4 regions of the Sporosarcina sp. P20a genome follow, and region 3 is predicted to be linked to each of the others. Evidence: riboswitches for the same ligand, from Rfam matches in the RefSeq annotation. Region 3 holds a riboswitch; each other region holds the start of a gene.
What was found. Region 3 has a riboswitch for S-adenosylmethionine ahead of metK (methionine adenosyltransferase). Riboswitches for the same ligand answer to the same signal wherever they lie in the genome.

Region 1 (3,972 bases), on a different contig from region 3:
ACAGTAGCGTGGGTCCAGTTCTGATGTTCCTTCTAACGGCGTTCCATCTACCGCGTGCAGGAAGTTTACAGGTATGGAATCTGCGTCCAGTTCGCGTAAGCTACGCGCCATAGAGATGATGTCTTGCTTTGTTTCACGCATGCCGACAATGACGCCTGAACATGGAGATATGCCTGCTTCTTTGGCCAGTCCTACAGTGTTAACACGATCATCGTATGTATGCGATGTCGTTATACTTTCGTGATGCTCTGCGGATGTGTTTAAGTTGTGGTTGTAGCGATCTACTCCCGCCTCTTTCAAACGAGTTGCTTGTCCTGGTTTCAAAATACCTAAGCAAGCACATACCGTCATTCCTTTATGCTTTTCTTTAATCTGTTTAACAGAGTCAATAACTATGTCCAGTTCACTTTCGCGCGGTCCCCGTCCGCTTGCTACGATGCAATAGGTACCTGCTTTATTAGCGGCAGCACGTTCTGCACCTTCTAGTATTTCTTCCGATTTCATCATCGCATACTTTTCGACAGGCGCTTTTGAAATGATGGATTGTGCGCAATAACCACAGTTCTCCGGACATAATCCTGATTTCGTATTGATGATCATATTCAACTTTACTTTATTTCCGAAGTAATGCGATCGAATTGAGTATGTTGCGTGAAGTAGTAATAGTAAATCCTCGTCTGGGCTATTCAATATTGCGAGTGCTTCCTCGTCAGTTACTACATGCCCTTCCAGCACTTGGGTAGCTAATTTTTGGTAATTCATTATAGTGTACGCCTCACTTTCAAGTGTTTTGACATTCTAAACGCAAATATGCCTGACAGTACAGCTAGAATTAGATCTTTTGGCAGCGGAGGCATCATCCATAACCATGCAATTTTGTAGGTAAACACGTCGGGTGCAGCAGCCCACATCTTGTACGCAACATACATCCAGCTCGTACCTAGTATGTAGTTGATTGCCGTAGCAACTAGTGCCGCGGTGATAAAAGCAGGCAGTGTGTGATTTCGCTCGACAATTTTCCCCGCTACATAAGCGATTAGAATAAAGGTGAGAATAAAGCCAAACGTCGGACTTAAGATTTGACCGAAACCGCCTGAAAATTTAGCGAAGACCGGTGCACCTGCTAGTCCTATTAACATATAGACCGTCATAGACAACGCACCTAGACGGCTACCAAGTAATAGTCCTGATAAGATCGCGAAAAACGTTTGCAATGTAATTGGTACTCCACCAACTACTAAAAATGGCACGAAGGATGTAATATTTGCTCCAATCATCATTAATGATGCGAACATCCCGCTGTATACAATAGTTAATGCACTGAACCTACTTACCGGTCGTCTCTCTGTTGCTATTGCCATCATGTCACCTCTTTATATATTAGTTACCATAAAAATAATAACGGTTAACTCATCTTACGTCAACACTATTTATTTTTAAGTTAACATTAAAAGGTGAATAAAAAAAGACTGCAGCACAAATGCTGACAGCCTACTTCTTCTCATCAATCTGTTCTTCTTTTTCTTTACGGAATAAAACGCTTGAGATTAAACCACTGAATATAGCAGCCGCAATTGTAATGTACACACGCATATCATAAGCAACTTCTTCATAACTGTTACCTATCATGATCCAAGCAAGTGTACCTACAAGAACAGCGATTGGAAATGAGTATTTAAAGAATCGCATAATTCCTCACCTTTTCGAGTTGTTTCTTTGATTTTAGCATATATACCACAATTTCTCTATGCACTAACCCTGCACTATGAACTTCACCAAACGTTCACTTGACGATATCTAACAAAGCCGCTATGATGTGGTTAGAATAATCTAAATAGTTTAATAAGAAACATATCTTATCAAGAGAAGCCGAGGGACTGGCCCGACGACGCTTCAGCAACCAGCCATTTTGGCAAGGTGCTACTTCCAGCAGTCTGTCAAATTGGCACTCTGAAAAGATGAGAGGGAACTAGTCATTGAGATTACAAAGCCTTCTAATACACTTGAAGGCTTTTTTTGATTAGAAAAAGCAAAGGGGAGATGGAGTTATGTCATTGCTAGAGAAACTACAAACGAACGTCTTAACGGCTGATGGTGCAATGGGGACGATTTTATATTCTTACGGAATTGATTATTGCTATGAAGAACTAAACGTAGAGAAGCCTGAAATTATAGAGCAAATTCACCAAGACTACATCTCAGCCGGTGCAGATATCATACAGACGAATACTTACAGCGCTAATGCGAATAAATTAGCTCGCTACGGCTTAGAAAGTCATGTGACGGAATTCAATAAGGCCGCCATTCAAATCGCAAAACGTGCAGCCGCACCTGGGGGACAATTTGTTCTAGGAACAATTGGTGGCGTGCGCGGAATTCGTAAAAGTGATGCTACATTGGATGAAATAGAAAAAGTCGTACTAGAACAAGCCAATGCATTATTGGCAGGTGATCCAGATGGTCTTCTACTAGAGACATATTACGACTTCGAGGAGTTATCATCTGTAGTTACCACGTTAAAGAAAATCACGGATGTTCCATTGATCGCACAAGTGTCTATGCATGATCCTGGCGTATTACAGAACGGGCTTTCATTAAATGATGCACTTCATCAACTTGAATCGCTTGGAGCAGATATCGTAGGCGTTAACTGTCGCTTGGGCCCTTACCACACGATTCAAGCATTTGATAACGTAACATTACCTGAAAAAGCATTTTTATCGGCATATCCAAACGCCAGTCTATTAGATGTAGAAGACGGACGTATAGTCTATGAGTCAGAAGCAGAATACTTCGGACGCGCTGCTGTATTACTACGCGATCAAGGCGTTCGGTTGATCGGTGGATGTTGCGGAACAACACCTAAGCATATTAAAGCAGCCAAAACACAGTTAGCGCGACTAGCACCTATCACAAAAAAAGTCGTGCAACCGACAAAGCCTATCGTGATTCATGAAGCGGGACCTACAAAACATCAACCTCTTCACGAAAAAGCCAAAACAGAGCGAACGGTAATTGTAGAGCTAGATACACCTCGCCACTTGGAAACAGAAGAGTATATTAAGGGCGCAAATGTGTTATATGACGCAGGCGTTGACGCTATAACAATGGCAGATAATTCACTTGCCTCCCCTCGTATCAGCAACATGGCAATGGGCTCGATCGTTAAGACGCAACATAATATCCGCCCGCTTGTACATTTGACGTGCCGTGATCATAATCTTATCGGCTTACAATCACATTTGATGGGACTCGATGCATTAGGCATTCACGATATTCTAGCCGTAACAGGCGATCCGACAAAAGTTGGAGACTTCCCTGGCGCTACAAGCGTCTACGATGTGTCCAGCATGGAGTTATTGCAATTGATTAAGAAATTGAATGAAGGCATTTCATTCTCTGGTAAGCCATTACGCAAGAAGGCCAACTTCTCTATTTCAGCAGCTTTCAATCCGAACGTTCGTGTAATCGATCGAGCTGTACAACGACTTGAGAAGAAAATTGAAGCGGGCGCAGACTATTTCATCACGCAACCGGTTTACACGAAAGAAAAGATTATCGATGTATATGAAGCTACAAAACACTTGGATACACCAATCTTCATCGGTATCATGCCATTGACAAATATACGAAATGCAGAGTTCCTACATCACGAAGTGCCGGGCATCAAGCTTTCAGAAGATGTGTTGGAAAGGATGCGTGAATGTGGAGAAGACCGTGAAAGATCAACTCAAACAGGACTTGAAATCGCAAAAGAATTGATTGATACTGCAGCTCAGTATTTTAATGGGCTGTATCTCATCACACCATTCCTTCGTTACGATATGACATTAGAGTTGTATGAGTATATTAAGGAAATAGACCAGCAGAAGGAGAGGGAATTAACACATGCAGAGACATCCTATTGAAGAACAACTAGACAAACGAATCCTTATTATTGATGGTGCGATGGGGACGATGCTGCAAGCGGAA
Region 2 (3,972 bases), on a different contig from region 3:
AATCTCCAATTCCGCCTCCCCCAACAAATCCAGCCATTGCTGAATAGGCAACTAAGTTGATTAACGTCAGTGTAAGTCCTTGGATAATACTCGACTTAGATTCAGGTAGTAACACATTCCAAATAATCATCCATGGTGAAGCACCCGTTGAAATGGCTGCTTCTATAACACCTTTGTCTATTTCACGCATGGACGTCTCAACAATCCTCGCAAAGAAAGGAATCGCTGCAACAGAAAGCGATACACTTGCAGCTGCCGGTCCAATCGTATTTCCAACAATCAGTTTCGTCAAAGGTATTAGGGCTACAAGTAGAATAATGAATGGAATCGAGCGAATAATGTTGACGAAAAATCCAACAACCGAATTAATTGCACGGTTCTCTAAAAATAATCCTTTATCTGTTGTAAATAATAGAACACCAAGCGGCAACCCAATAATCAGCGCAATCGAAAGGGAGATGCCTATCATATAAAGTGTTTCACCAAATGCTTTTATAATATCCGGCATAAGTTCCATGATGTGGGCTAGATCAAACATGTTGTCGGATCACCTCCACTTGTGCGTTTTGTTCAAGTATGTATGCAATCGCTTGCTCTACTTCTTCATGTTCACCTTGTAATTCCATTAAGAAAATCCCAAGTGCTCGTTCTTGAATATATTCAATCGACCCATGCAGGAAGTTACCTTTGACTTTATACTTCTGCATCGTATCGGAAATCACACCTTCCATCGCTACTTCACCTTTAAATGTAATTTTTATCAGTGTACCGACCAAATTAGATATGACAGCTTTAGGGATGTCATAAGACACTACACTGCTAATAAACTCCTTTGTCAAAGGTTGAACCGGGTTAGAAAAGATGTCATACACTTGTCCTTCTTCAATGACTTTACCATCCTGCATAATCGCCATGCGATCACAAATCTCTTTTACCACATTCATCTCATGCGTAATTAACACAATGGTAATATTCAATTCTTTATTGATCTTTTTCAACAATCGTAATATAGACATCGTCGTGTTGGGATCCAGTGCGGATGTCGCTTCATCACAAAGCAAAACGGATGGATTATTGGCTAAGGCTCTCGCAATACCAACGCGTTGCTTCTGTCCTCCGCTCAACTGCGCTGGATATACATTGCGTTTTTCAGACAATCCCACCATTTCCAGTAGTTCCATTACACGAATCTCTATTTTATCTGATGGCATTTTTGCTGCCTGTAAAGCAAATGCGACATTTTCGAAAATCGTCTTTTGGCTAATTAAATAAAAGTGCTGAAATATCATTCCAATCTTCAAGCGCGCCTGCCGAAGTTGAACTCCTGATAGTTTCGTTAAATTCACATCATTAATTAAAATCGTACCGCTCGTTGGTTTTTCCAACAAATTCAAACAGCGTATGAGAGAACTTTTCCCCGCTCCTGAATAACCGACAATACCAAATATTTCTCCAGTCTCGATGTCTAGTGATACATCATCTACACCCTTTACCACTCTATCTTTTGTCTGATATACCTTAGACAAATGTTGAATTTGGATCATGTTCTCACTTCTTTCTACATTCAAGTAAATAATAATAATTAATTGATAGCATTAACACTTCTCTTTAAATTAAAAAAATTCTTTCATTTTTCTAAATGAAAGAATTACTGAAATATTCTCAGCTTATCTCTCAGATGGAAAACCATGCTGTAGGATTTGGCACCTTCCTTGATTCATTCAAGGGGTTGCTGGACTTCAACGGGCCTTTTCCCTCAGTCGCTCTTGATAAGAGATTGATATTAAACTATATGCGTAAAACATATACTAATCTGAATTAATAAAACTGTCAAGGTGAATAACGACAATTCAACAGAATATCCGACCTTTTCAATCAACTTTGTTTATTGCACTCAATTTTTGCAATCGTCTGGAATCGAATAATAAACCTTCTATTGAAAAGTCTAGTATGATCTATGTATACTTAACGCAAATACCCTATCAAAGAAAGAAGGAATAAACTATGGCACTGTCCAACCGGTTACAGAATCTCCCTCCGCATTTCTTTACGATATTATTAAATAAAGTAGAAAAGGCTATGGATGAAGGCAGAGATGTGATTAATCTAGGGCGTGGAAATCCTGATCAGCCAACACCTCCTCATATTATTAAAGCGTTGCAAGAAGCCGTTGAAGATCCAGCGACACACGGTTACTCTCCATTCAGAGGGACACTTGCTTTAAAACAAGCAGTCGCTGAATATTATCAGCGTGAATACGATGTCACGATTGACCCTGAAACTGAAGTTGCGGTTCTCGGCGGCACAAAAATTGGTGTTGTAGAACTACCTTTAGCTATTATGAATGAAGGAGATCTATTATTGCTGCCAGACCCTGGTTATCCCGATTACTTGTCAGGTGTAAGTTTAGCTGGTATTCGATATGATACGATGCCGTTACGTAAGGAAAATGAATTTCTTCCTGATTACGATGAACTAACCGATGATCAGAAAAAAGATGCTAAATTAATGTACTTAAACTATCCTAGTAATCCTACAGGCGTCACAGCAACTCCCGAGTTTTATGAAAAAACTGTAGCATTTGCTAAAGAAAATCAGATTGCTGTCTTACAAGATTTTGCATATGGGGGCATTGGTTTCGAAGGCAAGAAACCGATAAGTTTCTTACAAACAGAAGGGGCAAAAGAAGTCGGCATTGAAATGCTGTCCCTTTCCAAAATGTATAATATGGCAGGCTGGCGTGTTGGTTTTGCAGTCGGTAACTCTGAAATAATAGAAGCTTTAAATGTATTGCAAGACCATTTATTCACTAGTATCTTCCCAGCAGTTCAACGTGCCGCAATTGAAGCATTGACGGGACCACAACAATGTGTTGAAGAGTTAGTTGCTCTCTATGAAGGTCGCCTGACAGTATTGCTAACGGAGTGCGAACGCATCGGTTGGGATGTCACAGCTCCTACCGGATCATTTTTCGCTTGGCTACCTGTCCCAGAGGGCTTTACAAGCGAAACTTTCGCCGATTTATTACTGGATAAAGCAGACGTCGCAGTATCACCAGGGAACGGATTTGGTGTTCATGGAGAAGGATATATTCGTGTTGGGTTGTTAGAAAGTGAAGAACGGTTGCAAGAAGCGGTTCGTCGTATTGAAAAGCTCGGTTTATTTAAATAAGAACATGTAATTGCACCTAACATCCATTATGCAAAAAGCCTCCTTACTCATCCCAGTATTTCTGGAATGGCAAGGAGGCTTTCACATGTCTAAAATCATTTTCGTTACAGGCTTTTCTGAAATATATTAATCGAGGTCTGCGGTGTCCAATAGTGCACGCACTTCATCTGTCGTATTCGTGCTCATCAATTCATTTCGAAGTTCGGCTGCTCCACGGAACCCTTTAATGTAAATCTTGAAGAAACGACGTAGTGGTTTAAATAGTCGAGGTTCAAGTTCTGTCGAATATTTATCAAAGAGATCCAGGTGTAGACGCAAAAGATCCAGCAACTCTTTATGATCATGCTCTTTCTTCTCTTTTTCAAATGCAAATGGATTATGAAATATTCCACGTCCTATCATAACCCCATCCACACCGTACTTTTCCACAAGCTCCATACCCATATGACGATCAAGAATATCCCCGTTGATCGTCAGCAATGTGTCGGGCGCTATTTCATCACGAAGCTTTTTGATTTCAGGAATCAATTCCCAATGTGCATTGCCGTTACTCATTTCCTTACGAGTACGTAGATGGATCGAAAGGTTCGCGATATCTTGCTCCAGTACATGTCTGAGCCATGTGCGCCACTCTTCAATGTCAGTGTAGCCAAGACGCGTCTTGACACTGACAGGTAATCCGCCAGCTTTTGCAGCTTGAATAATTGCCGCGGCGGTTTCAGGATGGTTAATCAGCCCACTGCCTTTACCTTTTGTTGCAACGTTCGGCACAGGGCATCCCATATTAATATCCAATCCTTT
Region 3 (3,972 bases):
TCGCTTTATTTTCTACGCATTCTATTTTGTGCTATACGACTCCATTCCAATGAAAACGGTCAATGGCAAACCAAATAACGGTATGATTATTTATGAACTTCTTCGATACGGCAAACGTGTCGACTTCAATGAAGAACCTCTCATTCCAGGGACAACAGAAGCAGATGAAATGTATCAAGAAGAAGTGGAGAAAATCGAGCGAATAGAAGAAAAGATCAAAGAAACAATTATACAAAATGACGGCTTTCCACCCGACAAGAAAGGATGAACTGAGATGATTGTACGTGAACACGAGAAGTCATTTATCTTCGTACAACAACATCATCATGGACACCTAGCTGAAGAATTAATGAAACATTGGAAAAAGGATATGTTTCCTGATGATCAATGGCGCCCTTCTGTACTAACCGCCATTAGGAACCACGACATCGGCTGGTCTTCTTTTGACGAACAACCTTTTTGGAATGATACGACGTCTGCACCTTTTCAATTCACCGACTTCCCTCTTCTCCCTAAAACCGTCCTTTATCGTCAAGGAATCGATGAGGTTGAAAAGATAGATCATTACGCAGCTATGCTTTGCAGTTTTCATTATGAACAGTTTATGCAAAGCAGCAATGAGAAAGCAGCAAACCTTTTTATCGAGGGCGAACAAAATCGTCGGGAACGATTATCTAGAGAAGTCGAGGGTTATACTAAAGAATTATTTGAAAAACATTTCGCTTTGCTTCAGCTTGGGGATAATTTTTCTTTATATTGTTGTGTGAATGATTCTGGGGTGGATAAAGCGAATGAACATGCATTTTTTCGTAACGGCATTCCTTCCCCGGGTATTTTCCATTCATTACCGATAGGACGAATTGGGATATACTTTGCAGATCAACACACTATTAAGGTAGAGGATTATCCATTTTGCTGTTCGTTTGATATGGAAGTGAAGCAAAAGAATGTGTTGAAACAAGATATTAAGGATAAAGGATTGCAAGTAGCTTATACAGAGGTAGACTATGAAGTAATTCGTTTTCATTTTTCGCCTGCAACCAAATAAAAAGTGCAGAAAGAGGTAGTAATCCCCTTTCTGCACTTCATGACTTTATTGTTTCACACGTACTTTACTAGCAAGTTCTTTCAACGCTTCCACTTTATCCGTCTGCTCCCATGGCAATTCGATATCAGTGCGGCCGAAGTGACCGTATGCAGCTGTTTGTTTGTAGATTGGACGACGTAGGTCAAGCATTTTAATAATTCCTGCCGGACGAAGGTCAAATAATTCACGTACGAACTCCACTAATTGCGTTTCGGATAGTTTACCCGTATCGAATGTGTTGATCGAGATAGAAACCGGGCTTGCTACTCCAATAGCATAAGCCAACTGAACTTCACAGTGCTCAGCTAATCCTGCTGCGACAATGTTCTTTGCAACATAACGAGCTGCATAAGAAGCGGATCGGTCTACTTTTGTAGCGTCTTTACCTGAGAATGCACCGCCACCATGACGGGCATATCCACCGTACGTATCGACGATGATTTTACGTCCAGTCAGACCGGAGTCTCCTTGAGGTCCACCCACAACAAAGCTGCCAGTAGGATTAATAAAGTATTTAGTATCCTCGTCCAATAAGTTTTTGGGAACTACTTCATCAATGACAACTTTCTTTATATCCTTCTCAATTTGCTCGAGTGTTGCTTCAGGATGATGTTGTGTGGAAATAACGATTGTGTCAATTCGCACAGGATTATTATCTTGATCGTATTCTACCGTTACTTGCGTTTTACCGTCCGGACGTAAATAAGAAATCAGTTCTTCTTTACGAGCTTGAGCCAGGCGATGTGCCAATTTATGAGATAAGCTGATTGGTAAAGGCATTAATTCCGGCGTTTCATTACATGCATATCCAAACATTAGACCTTGGTCTCCTGCACCGATTGCATCTAATTCTTCATCAGACATAGAACCTTCGCGTGCTTCGAGCGCCACGTTAACACTTGCAGCGATTTCAGGTGATTGCTCATCAATGGAAGTAAGTACAGCGGATGTTTCGTAATCAAAGCCGTATTTTGCACGAACATAGCCAATTTCCTTAACCGTATCGCGAACAACTTTTGGAATATCCACATACGTTGTCGTAGTGATTTCTCCCATTACTAATACGAGTCCAGTCGTGATACTCGTTTCACATGCCACACGCGCATTTGGATCTTCCGTTAGGATCGCATCTAAAATTGCGTCTGAAATTTGGTCGCACATCTTGTCAGGATGGCCTTCTGTAACTGATTCTGATGTAAACAGTCGACGGTTTGTCATTTTGTTTCCCCCTATATTAAGCATCATGATACGGTACTCTCATAAGTCCCTGGTAAAGTTCCACGCCTAGACGTCAAGCATATACCATAAGGATTCAGGGCTAGACAATATAAAAAGCCCTCTACTCATATTCAATCCATGAGTAAAAGGCAAAATTTCACGCGCAGCACCTTTCACTCTTATCGTCCAAGGAATTAAACCTTGCTTCAGGTTTGGCACCTTCGCGTTAGACTTCCGTCTATTGCAGGTTGCCGGGTTTCACAGGGCCTGTACCCTCCACCAACTCGGGATAAGAGTATCCGTTCATGTCACATCGTATTAAAAAGTTTGGATTTTGTCAAATTATTTATCCTAAATCACTTGAGTTTTCCATTAGTATAGATTAATATTCTTAATGTGTTATACTATTTACGAATTAGGATATTCTCATCAAAATAAAAATAAATCGACTACGCAAAGGACGGTATGTAAACATGATATCTGCAAAAATTGATGATAGTTTAAAAAGTCTTCTTAGTGGAAGCAACGTGACGATCCAAGCGTCTGTGGCGGAATTAACAGAAAAAGCAGTAGCAAGAGACGAAGCTAAACTTTCTGCTGATGGTGCAATCACTGCACGTACAGGTAAATATACAGGACGCTCACCTAAGGACAAATTCATCGTTGAAGATGCAGTGTCTAAGGATAAAGTAGATTGGGGTAGTACGAACAGTCCGATTTCAGAAAAGATCTTTGATTCATTATACACGAAAGTCATCGATCATTTGAAGGAAAAAGATGAACTCTTTGTATTTAAAGGGTTTGCAGGAGCAGATAAAGACTCACAATTGTCTATCCAAGTAATTAATGAATTAGCTTGGCAAAATCTGTTTGTTCACCAACTATTCATCCGTCCTACCGAAGAAGAATTAAAAGTACATGAATCGCAATTCACAATTTTGGCTGCCCCTTCATTCAAAGCGGATCCAAAAGTGGATGGCACAAACTCTGAAACGTTCATCATTGTTTCGCTTGAAAAGCGAATTGTCTTGATCGGTGGAACAGAGTATGCTGGAGAAATGAAAAAGTCTATTTTCTCCGTTATGAACTTCTTGCTTCCTGAGCAAGATATTCTATCTATGCACTGTTCAGCAAACGTTGGAGAAGAAGGCGATGTCGCTCTATTCTTCGGACTTTCTGGAACAGGTAAAACTACACTTTCAGCAGATGCTAACCGTAAACTTATTGGAGACGATGAGCATGGATGGTCTGATAATGGCGTATTTAACATTGAAGGTGGATGTTACGCAAAATGTATCAACCTTTCTGCCGAAAAAGAACCTGAAATCTTCGGAGCAATCCGTTTCGGTGCTGTTTTAGAAAACGTAGTACTGGATGAAGAAACGCGCATTCCTGATTATGATGATAAATCACTAACAGAAAATACACGTGCTGCTTATCCAATCGAAAATATCGATAATATTGTGACACCGTCTGTTGCGGGTCACCCGAAGAACATCATCTTCCTTACGGCTGATGCTTCTGGCGTATTGCCTCCAATCTCGATTCTTACAAAAGAACAGGCAATGTACCACTTCTTGAGCGGCTTCACTTCCAAACTTGCTGGAACTGAGCGTGGAATTACTGCTCCTGAACCAACATTCTCTACTTGCTTCGGTTCACCGTTC
Region 4 (3,972 bases), on a different contig from region 3:
AAACTCCTTGACATATGTCCCCTCTCCTTGTCGCATTTCGATAAGCCCTCTAGCACGTAATGTTGATAAGGCTTCGCGAATTGTTGATCTGCCAACTGTAAAGTTTCCAGCCAGTTGCTGTACAGAATCTAATTTATCACCCGGCTTTAACTCTCCAGATTGAATGGAGTCTAATAAACTATCCGCCACTTCTTCATATATTTTCTTCTGTTTAATTTGCTTATATTTCATGTTGCTCACTCCGTCCTATCACTTATCAAGCTCGATTTCTCCAGTTGTAGCAAGTTCCTTTTATGTTCCATACCATCACGATAGCCTGATAATCCTCCACTTTTTGCAACCACACGGTGACAAGGCACCGCGATCAATACCGGATTTTTACCTATTGCAGATGCTACAGCCCGAACAGAAGATACTTTCCCTATTTGTTCTGCAATTTCCGAATAAGTTACGATTTCACCATATGGTATTCGTTGTAGTGCTTCCCATACTTGCAGTTGAAAGTGTGTTCCCTTTAAATCAAGCGACAGCTCTGAAAAACCAGTAGCTTTCCCTGAAAGATACTCTTTGAACTGACTTGTATAGACTTCAAGCTTTGTTTCGTCTTTCTTTAATTCTTTATTATCAAATCGCTTAGTCCAATCCTTCATTTGTTCCAAACCTTTTTCGGCAAGTCCCACGTAGCAAAGTCCCTTTTCTGTAGCAGCTAGCGTCACTGTCCATTCGTCGAAATCAAATTGTGTCCAATAAACCAGTATGTCCACTCCCCTTTACCCGAATAATTTCAAGCCAACCGCACCGAGAATGATGAGAGATAAAAAGAAGAGACGTTTGACACTAGCAGATTCTTTGAAAATCAAAATCCCCATTAATACGGCTCCTGCTGCTCCTAACCCTGTCCATACCGCATAAGCTGTACTCATCTGAATTTCACGCATCGCAAGTGATAGAAAAACAAAGCCAAAACCAAATATCCCCACAATAAGTAACAATCTTTTAATTGAACGCTTCTGTAAATAATAATTAATACTTAACACACCGAAAATCTCCCCGAGACTCGCAATAGCCAAGTACACCCAAGCCATTGTCAGCTACCTCCTTCTGTGTTCACTTTTTCATCTGTAGTCAACTTAATGCCGACTACCCCAATGACGATTAATCCGATGAATGTCAGCGTAACCCATGTGAAGCCTACTTGAAAGATGAATATATCCACTAAAAGGATTGCAGCGGCACCTGATCCGGTAAAAACTGCGTATACCGTCCCGGAAGGTAATTTTTCACATGCTTTAATAATGAAATAAAAACTGAAAACAATTGCCACACCGGTTCCAGTCCATTGAATAACTGTTTCAGAGTAACGAAGACCGACTACCCAGAAAATCTCTATAATAGCCGCTAGCGCGACATAACCCCAAGCCAAAATAAAAATCTCCTTTCATCATGAAGAGTATCTATAAGTATAGCAAATCTTTTACTGGAACAAAAAATCATCGAATGACGATAAAAGGGAACTTGCATCTAGTATATCTGCATGATAGAATAAATCCGTCAACAGTTTTGCCTATATTGTGAATATTCTTATCGAGAGAGACGGAGGGATAGGCCCAGCGATGTCTCAGCAACCAGCCCCAGGCACGGTGCTAATTCCAAGGGTGACACCACCTTGAAGATGAGAATACTGTATACACTTGTATGTTCGAGGGCCTATTCGAAAAGAAGAGGTTCTTTTTTATTTTTCTGGGGGGGATGGATATTCATGACAAACAACGGATTAGAAACTAGATTAGTACAACTTGGAAACCATAGTGATGAGAAAACCGGAGCAGTAAATACGCCGATTTACTTGTCTACAGCATACCATCATGAAGGTCTGGGCAAATCTACTGGATATGATTACACACGTACAAAAAACCCTACGCGTTCTGTCTTAGAGGATGGAATTGCAAACTTGGAATCCGGTGATCAAGGATATGCGTGCAGTTCTGGAATGGCAGCCATTCAACTAATTTTATCATTATTTAAGACAGGTTCAGAACTATTAGCGCCTGAAGACTTATATGGCGGCACGTATCGCTTATTTAATCAATATGAAGAGACTTACAATGTGAAGACGCGATACTTATCGTTCGATGATGTTTCAGAAGTCGAGCAAGCGATTACTAATCGCACAAAAGCGATCTTCTTGGAAACACCCACCAATCCATTAATGCAAAACATAGCAATCAGTACGTATGCGGAATTGGCGAAAAAACATGGTTTATTGCTAATTGTCGACAATACGTTCTTAACACCCTATTTCCAGCGACCTATTGAAGAAGGTGCAGATATTGTCATTCATAGTGCAACGAAATATATCGGGGGACATAATGACGTACTAGCAGGTTTAGTCGTCGCAAAGGGTGAGGATTTATGCGAACGCCTATTTACTAACCATAATGCGATTGGAGCTACATTGTCTCCCCTTGACTCATGGCTTGTCGTTCGCGGTCTAAAAACATTGCACTTACGTATGAAACAACATGACGCGAATGCGAAAGCAATGGTATCTTATTTAGAACAAGAACCACTCATTGTCGATGTGCTCTACGCTGGTATTGGGGGTATGTTGTCATTCCGCGTACAGAATAGCGAGTGGGTGGGACCATTCCTTGAAAACATGAACCTTATTTCATTCGCTGAAAGTTTGGGTGGTGTGGAAAGCTTTATCACGTATCCGACTACACAGACACATATGGATATTCCATTGGAAGAACGTAATCGCCGTGGAGTGGACGACCGTCTGCTACGTTTCTCAGTTGGAGTCGAAGATGTAGACGATTTGATTGCTGATGTGAAACAAGCTCTTTATGCTGCAAAAGAAGTAGTCGGAGGCATAAAAGTTTAATAATAGTAAACAGTACAACTCGAACCGTCAGTTTAACTATGACAGTTCGAGTTTTTTATGTAGTCAAAGCAATGAAGCTAAATCTTTCAATAGTTAGACATTAAAGTATATAATAAAAAAGAACATACGAATATTATTGGAGGCGATATTGTTGAAACGTTTAGAAAATAAAGTAGCAGTTGTAACTGGCGCTGGTTCTGGGATTGGACGAGAAATTGCTGAGCTATATGCGCGTGAAGGTGCAAAGCTTATCATTGCAGATATGAATATGGAAGGTGCGGAAGAAACTGTCCAGACGATCAAAAGTGCTGGCGGTGAAGCGCTAGCAGTTAAAACCAACGTGACAGTTGAGGAAGATGTACAAAAAATGATTGATACAGCAGTTGAGCGATTCGGTACACTTGATATTCTAGTGAACAATGCCGGGATTATGGACAATATGTACTCTGCGGCTACAGTGACAGATGAAGTATGGGACAAAGTATTAGCAATCAACACAACAGGTGTGATGCGTGCAACTCGTAAAGCATTGGCTATCTTCGAAGAGAAAAAATCAGGGGTTATCGTCAACATGGCTTCTATCTCAGCAGTGACAGGTGGTAGAGGTGGTTTTGCTTACACCGCTTCAAAGCATGCGGTCGCAGGGATGACAAAAAGCGTTGCTTCTCAATACGGTCCATTAAACATCCGCTGTAACGCAATTGCCCCAGCGCAAATACCAACTAATATCACAAACAGCTTGACCCAACCGGATGAATTCGGCATGAAGCAAGCATTAAGGGGCGTAAACATGATGAGCCGTCCAGGAACTAAGGAAGAAATTGCAAACATTGCACTATTCCTTGCATCAGATGAATCCTCTTATGTTAACGGCGTCATCATGGAAGCTGACAATGGATGGTCTGCATATTAAGATTTACTATCTCTTGGCAACAAGAATTGGAAACATTTGAATAAATCCATATAAAAAAGCATCCAAAATTTTGGATGCTTTTCTATATTAGTGAGCTTGATTCCATTTTTTCTTTTCACTTGCATAGACGACCGCTGCCGGTGCTGCGATAAACGCAAGTGCCGCCATTCCG

Region 1: linked by a shared signal. The riboswitch ahead of CSV72_RS10690 (bifunctional homocysteine S-methyltransferase/methylenetetrahydrofolate reductase) and the one ahead of metK (methionine adenosyltransferase) in region 3 are both predicted to bind S-adenosylmethionine.
Region 2: linked by a shared signal. The riboswitch ahead of CSV72_RS06500 (methionine ABC transporter ATP-binding protein) and the one ahead of metK (methionine adenosyltransferase) in region 3 are both predicted to bind S-adenosylmethionine.
Region 4: linked by a shared signal. The riboswitch ahead of CSV72_RS06915 (methionine biosynthesis PLP-dependent protein) and the one ahead of metK (methionine adenosyltransferase) in region 3 are both predicted to bind S-adenosylmethionine.

What each region holds. Positions count from the first base shown of each region.
Region 1 is NZ_PDYT01000012.1:20,188-24,159, reverse strand. It holds gene bioB (biotin synthase BioB) at 1-762, opposite strand, end outside; gene CSV72_RS10700 (biotin transporter BioY) at 762-1,364, opposite strand; gene CSV72_RS10695 (hypothetical protein) at 1,492-1,689, opposite strand; SAM riboswitch class I at 1,854-1,965, shown strand; gene CSV72_RS10690 (bifunctional homocysteine S-methyltransferase/methylenetetrahydrofolate reductase) at 2,049-3,908, shown strand; gene metH (methionine synthase) at 3,889-3,972, shown strand, end outside.
Region 2 is NZ_PDYT01000004.1:34,163-38,134, reverse strand. It holds gene CSV72_RS06505 (methionine ABC transporter permease) at 1-538, opposite strand, end outside; gene CSV72_RS06500 (methionine ABC transporter ATP-binding protein) at 531-1,544, opposite strand; SAM riboswitch class I at 1,665-1,776, opposite strand; gene CSV72_RS06495 (pyridoxal phosphate-dependent aminotransferase) at 2,005-3,171, shown strand; gene CSV72_RS06490 (tRNA dihydrouridine synthase) at 3,298-3,972, opposite strand, start outside.
Region 3 is NZ_PDYT01000005.1:108,121-112,092, forward strand. It holds gene CSV72_RS07570 (hypothetical protein) at 1-268, shown strand, start outside; gene CSV72_RS07575 (DUF3891 family protein) at 275-1,048, shown strand; gene metK (methionine adenosyltransferase) at 1,094-2,305, opposite strand; SAM riboswitch class I at 2,482-2,601, opposite strand; gene pckA (phosphoenolpyruvate carboxykinase (ATP)) at 2,779-3,972, shown strand, end outside.
Region 4 is NZ_PDYT01000004.1:113,265-117,236, reverse strand. It holds gene CSV72_RS06935 (FadR/GntR family transcriptional regulator) at 1-231, opposite strand, end outside; gene CSV72_RS06930 (methylated-DNA--[protein]-cysteine S-methyltransferase) at 237-764, opposite strand; gene CSV72_RS06925 (DMT family transporter) at 771-1,085, opposite strand; gene CSV72_RS06920 (DMT family transporter) at 1,088-1,423, opposite strand; SAM riboswitch class I at 1,579-1,679, shown strand; gene CSV72_RS06915 (methionine biosynthesis PLP-dependent protein) at 1,760-2,887, shown strand; gene CSV72_RS06910 (glucose 1-dehydrogenase) at 3,039-3,800, shown strand; gene CSV72_RS06905 (hypothetical protein) at 3,888-3,972, opposite strand, start outside.